3 regions of the Ruminococcus sp. RTP21484sp1_RTP21281st1_A8_RTP21281_210402 genome follow, and region 1 is predicted to be linked to each of the others. Evidence: riboswitches for the same ligand, from Rfam matches in the RefSeq annotation. Region 1 holds a riboswitch; each other region holds the start of a gene.

Region 1 (2,269 bases):
CGGAAGAAAAACAGACGCAGGAGTTCAATTCTCTGCGTAATATCCCGGACTCTTTCAAGAAGATCGTCATTGTAAATGGCAGCAAAAAGCCTTGGAGAAATGATGAAGGTTTTGTCATCATGGGAATGAAGTATTTCTTGCTGAATGCGAATAGTCTGGAATTTTAAGTCGATTTGAGTTGTTGCTGTGGTGTTGTTCTATTTCAAAAAAGAGTGAAATGATATAAATAAGGCCACGGCTGATTTCATGTTGGAACAGCCGTGGCTCAGTTTATTTTTTTATCCGTATAAACGAGACTGTTCCGCAGATTATGTAGAACAGACAGAGTACGATTCCGATAGTGAGAACATCAGATGCATAATTACCAGAACCACGAACAGGAATATCACCTGATTCCCGGAAGTCTTTCAGCCATTTTGTTAATGTGCTGTATCCGATGCCAAGATTTTCTGCACATCCACGTACTCCGAGATCTTTGTGATCCTGATAGTACTGGACTGCATCAAGTTTAAATTGTTTGTCATGTTGCTTTGCCATATGAGATCCTCCTTCAGCATGCCTCTATTGTATCATGCTTATGTGTATTTGGAATTTTCCAGTCATCACTGGGAAGAATCATGGCGCAGGAAAACCTGCCGTCGCTGATCACACTTGAAAAATATGTACAGCTTTGGGCGTGACATTATCACAGTTTTTTCAGGAAGGTAATTCAGAGAATCTGACAGAAAAACAGAAAGAAGTTTTAAGGATATGGAACAATCTGAGTACAAATGAGCAGGAAACAGTGATGTCAATGCTGCGTGGTCTTCGGAAGTAGAAGAACAGTTTGAGTATATGTATCGGCTGTTCTTTTTTTATTTTTTGTCGTTAAAACGGTAATGTTTTCTTGTGTATACTAGAGCATTAAAGTATAATGAAATCAGTTTTTTTGCATAAGTATTAAAGCTATAATAAGAAAATCGGCAAACCAGATGAAAGTCTGGGACGCAAAGCTACAGGGCCTGTAAAATGGCAGCCAGTTGCATGAAATGAGGTGCACTGTCTGTTTGGCAGTGCTTTTTTATGGTAGAGCACTTGAATAAGTAATACAGAAGCTGTTTGGAAAAATATTGTGAAAAATAGCGGGGAGGTTATTGATAATTAATGAATGTAAAATTAAAATCTGGAAGCAAGCAACTGTAGCCTAGAGGAGGGGAGAAAGATGAAGAAGTGCAAATTAGTACAGAATATAATGAATTTCAAATTTTGTTACATTATATTTTGCACAATTATATGTTTTATTGTTTTATCCGTTCCTACATTTGCCAAAGAAAACTCTGACAATGTTATCTGGGTAGGATCTTTTGAGGAAACTTATAATGTAGTCAATGAAAAGGGAGAAAGAAGCGGCTATGGTTATGAGTATCTTCAAGATATTGCAGGTTATGCAGGATGGACATATAAATACATAACAAGTGATTGGAAAAACTGCTTTACACAGTTGGAAAATGGAGAGATTGATATTCTTGGTGACATTTCCTATACAGACGAACGTGCTGAAAATATGCTTTTTTCCGATATGCCTATGGGGGAAGAGAAATATTACATCTATACGGATGCATCCAATAGGGATCTTACAGCAGGAAATTTGGATTCTTTTGAGGGAAAAAATATTGGTGTGTCTAAAGATAATATAGTGGAGGATGTGCTTAATGAATGGGAATCAAAATATGGTCTGCATACGCAGCATGTCAATGTTTCTAATACCACAGAAATTATGGACAAACTGTCGAAACATGAAATTGACTGCTTCGTTTCGGTAGAAGAATCCCGTTGGGAAGAATCGGATATTTCACCGCTTACAAGTATTGGAGAGACAGAAATCTATTTTGCCATAAATCCCAAACGTCCGGATATCAAAGAAGCACTGGATAGTGCTATGCGCAGAATCAAGGATGACAATCCATTTTACACTGATGATCTCTACAGGCGTTATCTTTCTGCACAGAGCAGCTCGTTTCTTTCAAAAGAAGAAAGGGAGTGGATCGGGCAGCATGGAGCAATCAGGATAGGGTATCTGAATCAGGATGGAGGTATCAGTAGTGTAGATCCATCAACAGGTAAACTGACAGGTGTTATCACAGATTATGTGGATCTTGCCCAAAATTGTCTGCAAGGTCAGACTCTGGAATTTGAATTAAAGGGGTATGATACAAGAAGTGAACTGCTTCAGGCATTGCAGGATAGAAAAATAGACCTGATTTTTCATGCAAACCAGAATCCATACTTT
Region 2 (2,269 bases), on a different contig from region 1:
GTTCCGTATGTGATCAGTGGTTCCGGAAAAACAGTTCCGGAGGATACAGGAACTTATCCTAAAAGTGCCCTTGTGACGACTGATACAGAGATTGAGAGCCAGAGTATGGTTGATTATCTGTGCAGCTGCGGACATAAAAGGATCGCCTTTATTACTTCCGGAGATGAAGGTCTTGGAAGATGCCATCTCAATGGCTATAAAAGGTCACTGGAAAAAAATGGACTGGAGTATGATGAGAAGCTTATAATTCGTTTAAAACCAGGTAAAAGAATCTATACGATTGAGAATGGTTATAACTGTACCTGTGAGCTTTTGAAATCGGGGGTGGATTTTTCCTGTATTTATGCAATTTCAGATACTCTGGCGGTAGGCGCCTGCAGAGCAATTATTGACAGTGGCAAAAGAGTGCCGGAGGATTATTGTGTGGCAGGAGCTGATGGTCAGGACATTGCGGAATATTATCATCCATCCATCACCACATTGAAATATCCAAGAGTGGAAACTGCCCAGCAGAGCGTCCGTACTCTGTTTGATCTGATCGACCGGAAAAAGGTGGTGAAACGGCAAATACTGTGCGGAACTCTTATAGAGCGGGAGTCTACACGCAAGCTGTAAGGTGTAGCTGTTGCTATCCAGACATCGAAAAGGAATCTGTGAAAATATTTGAGAAGGATTATCATGCGTTACGATCCGCTCAGATATTTTTACAGATTTTTTTGTTTTTGCACTTTTTAGACAGATTTTTGTAAGTTTTAACGAGGGAAATCCGTTGACAAAAGCGACAGCTTGCTTTATTATAAGAAGTGAATAAAAGGCAAACCTGTTGAAAGACAGGGACGCAAAGCCAAGGGTCTAAGGTCTCAGGACTATGACAGCCGGTTGCCGCATTGATATTGATTAGGTAATGTAATATGACAGGAGACGTGGTTCTTCTATTTGTGGCGACCGTTTATTTAATCTGATAAACGGTTTTTTTATTTCCACAAACTGATGGGACTGATAGTTTCCAGATAGCGGCAAGTCAGTTACATTATAGTTCAAGAAAGGTGTGTTATTTATGAAAGGAAAGAAATTAACAGAGTGGCTCGCAAATAAAAAAGTTGTTTCCAGTTGTGCTGCTATAGCATTGGCAGCAGTGATCGGCGGCGTTTCATTATTCTCAGGAACAGGAGAAACACCTGAATTCCCCAGTTACACAGATCCAATCATGGAGGCTTCCATCATAGAAGATGAAACTCCACTGGCTTCCCAGCCGAAGACTACTGTGAAGACTACCTCCAGTACCAAGACAACCAGGAAGACTGTTAAATTAAAAAAGGCTTCCAAGAAGAGCTACACCAAGAAACTGAAAACCAAAACAAAAGTAACCAATAAAACAAATAAATCCGGTAATACAACAGTAGATACCAAGACAACCGTTGTTACCAAAGCAACAGCGAAATACACCAAGAAATCCAAAAAGAAAGTTGTTACATCCAAGATCACAACAACTGTTCAGACAACAACTACACAGCAGGTATCAATTGACAATGAGACCGCTGTAAGCACCACTTCTTCTGGTACTTCCGCTGCCCAGGTAACTGCAGCAGCAAGCTCTTCACAGAACCAGAGCAAACACGAGGAAAATGTAGCAAGTGTTGCAGGCAAGATGGACAATCGTGTAATTGCAGCATATCAGCAGCTGGGATTTAAGCTTGTTGTTGATCCATCCGTCAACTATTCAGGATATTTTGATGCAAGATCAAGATCTATTATAATGAAGCAGATTGATGATTCTGTTTATCATGAGCTGGGTCATTTCCTTGCATTTATCGCAGGAAATGCAGATAAGACAGCAAGCTTCCAGAGCATTTTTGCAGCTGAGAAGGCAAATGTTACAGCTTTTAATAAAGCCTATGTAACACAGAATGCTTCCGAATATTTTGCAGAATCTGTTAAGGATTACATCCTGAACAATGCTTCCCTGAAGAGCAGCAGACAACAGACTTATGCAGCTGTTCAGAATGCACTGAATCAGATTACAGACGCACAGATCGCTAAGATCCAGAAAATCTACGGAGCGTTCTGGAATTAATAATTTTAAAGATGACCGGCACCCGGAGAAATATCTCCGGGTGTTTTACTGTGAATAGAACAGGCGTGGGAAACCGGTATTTTATAAAAAGGTAAGTGACAGCTGGTACTTATCTTTGGGTCACCGGGAGAACAGGACTCTTATATATGTCGAAGAGTCGGGATATGTGTCGACAGAAAATTCTTGCAATGAAAA
Region 3 (2,269 bases), on a different contig from region 1:
TCCAGATCCCGGATGGAGATTCCGAGCTGTACGCAGCGAAGCAGAAACAAGGGTGTGGTCATCGGGCGGTCAGTTGCGTGAAGTTTTTTTAGACTCCACATCCGTCTGGACATTCTATAGATTGAACAGGTGATCCGTACCGGGACAGCAGACATCGGAGAAAAGTATTTGGCTGCAATCCGTAAGGCTGCCAGTGATTACACAAGAGAAATCTTTCATAAGCTGAGAGAACGGGAATACAATCCGGAGCTGATGCGTTTATATGTAGTTGTTGGTGGTGGCTGCTGCATGATTCAGAACTTCGGGGAATATGACAAAGACAGAGTAACGATTGTGCGAGACATCTTCGACTTTGCGAATGGTTCATAAACACAGATTTTCTATCAAAATATTATTGACGCATCGGAAACTTCATGGTATTTTATTTTTGATAAAAAATGGGATTTATTTAAAGGCAAACTTGCTGAAAGGCAGGGACGCAAAGCCAGAAGGGGCTAAAGTCAGAAAGTCTGACCATGTCAGCCGGTTGCTGCTGTTTCCATATATAGAAAAGACGTGAGAACGGAAGCGATTCCGATACCTTTTATACTATATGTATATGGATGTGTGAGTTTAAAAAGATGTAGCAGGGACACTGGCAGGATGTTTGTCAGGTGTCCTTTTTATATGCCAAAATATGTACGAGAACTTGCCGGAGCATGTTCTGGAGCGTGGTTGAAAAAGCATTCCTACAATCTGCGCGCCACATTTTGCAGAAAGCCTTTTTCAAACACGCATCAAACAGAGTGAGGGTTTTTATAAAATGTTATATAAGGAAAATTATGAGGATAAAATATATTCTTTAAACAAGACGGTACCTGGACAAACACAGGATTTATCACAGGCAATACAGAAAACACTGGAAAATAATGGCGGGGTAGGTATGTTGACCGGATATTATGACCAAAATCTGTCTATTCTGTCTGTGAGTAATCTGCTGCTACATAGTATAGGACATACGTTCGATTCTTTTATGAAGCAGACAAAAGGCTCATTGAAGAAATTTTTTTACGGCAAGGATATAAGTATATTGGATCGAGACCGTTTTTTGCAGATCCACGGAGCCGGGGAAGCGCAGATCCTTACAGCGGACGGTACAGTGAATAATGTACGGCTTTATAAAGAGGATGCGACAGATGAAGCAGGCAGACAGATCTGGATTATGTCCGTACAGGTCAACTGGGATCATGTAAATCTGGCACTGATCAATGAGGCTATCCGTTCCGGCTTCTGGTATTTTGACTGTGACGAAAACAGTGAGATTGTGAATGCAAACTGGAGCCATGAGTTCCGAAAAATGCTTGGCTATCATGATACTCTGGATTTTCCGAATAAACTGGAATCCTGGTCAGATCTTCTGCATCCACAGGATAAAGAAAGAGTAATGATGCAGCTTCAGGCGGCAATTGCGGATAAGACGAATCAGGTAAAATACCAGGTAGAGTACCGTATGAGAATGAAGGATCATCAGTACCAGTGGTTTCGGGCATCAGCAGAAGTAATACGCCGGCTGGATGGTTCTGCCAGCAGGATTGCCGGGATTTTTATTAATATTGATGCGGAAAAAAAAGAAATTATGCAGGCACAAAAGTCAGCTGCTTTCCACCGTGCCTTTACGAAAACAGATCTGTGCGAATATTATGTTAACCTGGAGGCAAACACATTTGATACCTTTAAGGTTGAACCGTCCCTGATGACTGTTTTTGAACAGAGTCATACATGGGATGAACTGATCCGGCATTTTGTGGATTCCTATGTTGTGGAAACAGATAAGAAGGCAGTATCCGCTTTTTATGATCGTGGCTATATTGCGGAAAAACTGAAGGGTCTGGAAACCGAATTGTCTTTGGAGTGCCGAATCACTCTGAAGGGAGAAGAACGATGGGTCCGTAATGTGATCATACGTGGCGAGATAGAGGATTCAGAATATGCCATGATTTTTCTGCGGGATATTACGGAGGCAAAGGTAGAGAGCGCACGGCATCTGCAGATGGCAGCGGATAATGCTTCCATGGAGCAGCTGATTCAGAGCATAGTGCGTCTGGTTGACCGTTTTGTTGTCTGTGATCTGGAAAATGACAGATATGAATTCTACAATCTGAATGGACAGATGATATATAAACCTCTGGGCTTCTATCATGATTTTCAGATGCAGGTTCTTGAAAAGTATAAGACACTGGAACCGTTGGAAGCTATAGATATTCTGATAGCCCCGGAAAATATCCGGGAA

Evidence for each region. A riboswitch is a leader RNA that binds a small molecule or an ion and turns the genes downstream of it on or off. The one in region 1 is predicted to bind cyclic di-GMP.
Region 2: it holds a riboswitch for cyclic di-GMP, as region 1 does, so the genes downstream of both, AB5170_RS10925 (hypothetical protein) here and AB5170_RS19440 (transporter substrate-binding domain-containing protein) in region 1, are expected to answer to the same signal.
Region 3: it holds a riboswitch for cyclic di-GMP, as region 1 does, so the genes downstream of both, AB5170_RS06605 (ATP-binding protein) here and AB5170_RS19440 (transporter substrate-binding domain-containing protein) in region 1, are expected to answer to the same signal.

What each region holds. Positions count from the first base shown of each region.
Region 1 covers NZ_JBCPGE010000055.1:22,154-24,422, forward strand. The annotation lists gene AB5170_RS19430 (ATP-binding protein) at 1-167, shown strand, start outside; gene AB5170_RS19435 (helix-turn-helix domain-containing protein) at 271-537, opposite strand; cyclic di-GMP riboswitch class I at 952-1,027, shown strand; gene AB5170_RS19440 (transporter substrate-binding domain-containing protein) at 1,202-2,269, shown strand, end outside.
Region 2 covers NZ_JBCPGE010000019.1:67,659-69,927, forward strand. The annotation lists gene AB5170_RS10920 (LacI family DNA-binding transcriptional regulator) at 1-615, shown strand, start outside; cyclic di-GMP riboswitch class I at 804-887, shown strand; gene AB5170_RS10925 (hypothetical protein) at 1,058-2,074, shown strand.
Region 3 covers NZ_JBCPGE010000010.1:32,492-34,760, reverse strand. The annotation lists gene AB5170_RS06620 (hypothetical protein) at 1-101, opposite strand, end outside; gene AB5170_RS06615 (hypothetical protein) at 169-369, shown strand; cyclic di-GMP riboswitch class I at 444-534, shown strand; partial or broken gene AB5170_RS06610 (DUF6783 domain-containing protein) at 613-747, opposite strand; gene AB5170_RS06605 (ATP-binding protein) at 803-2,269, shown strand, end outside.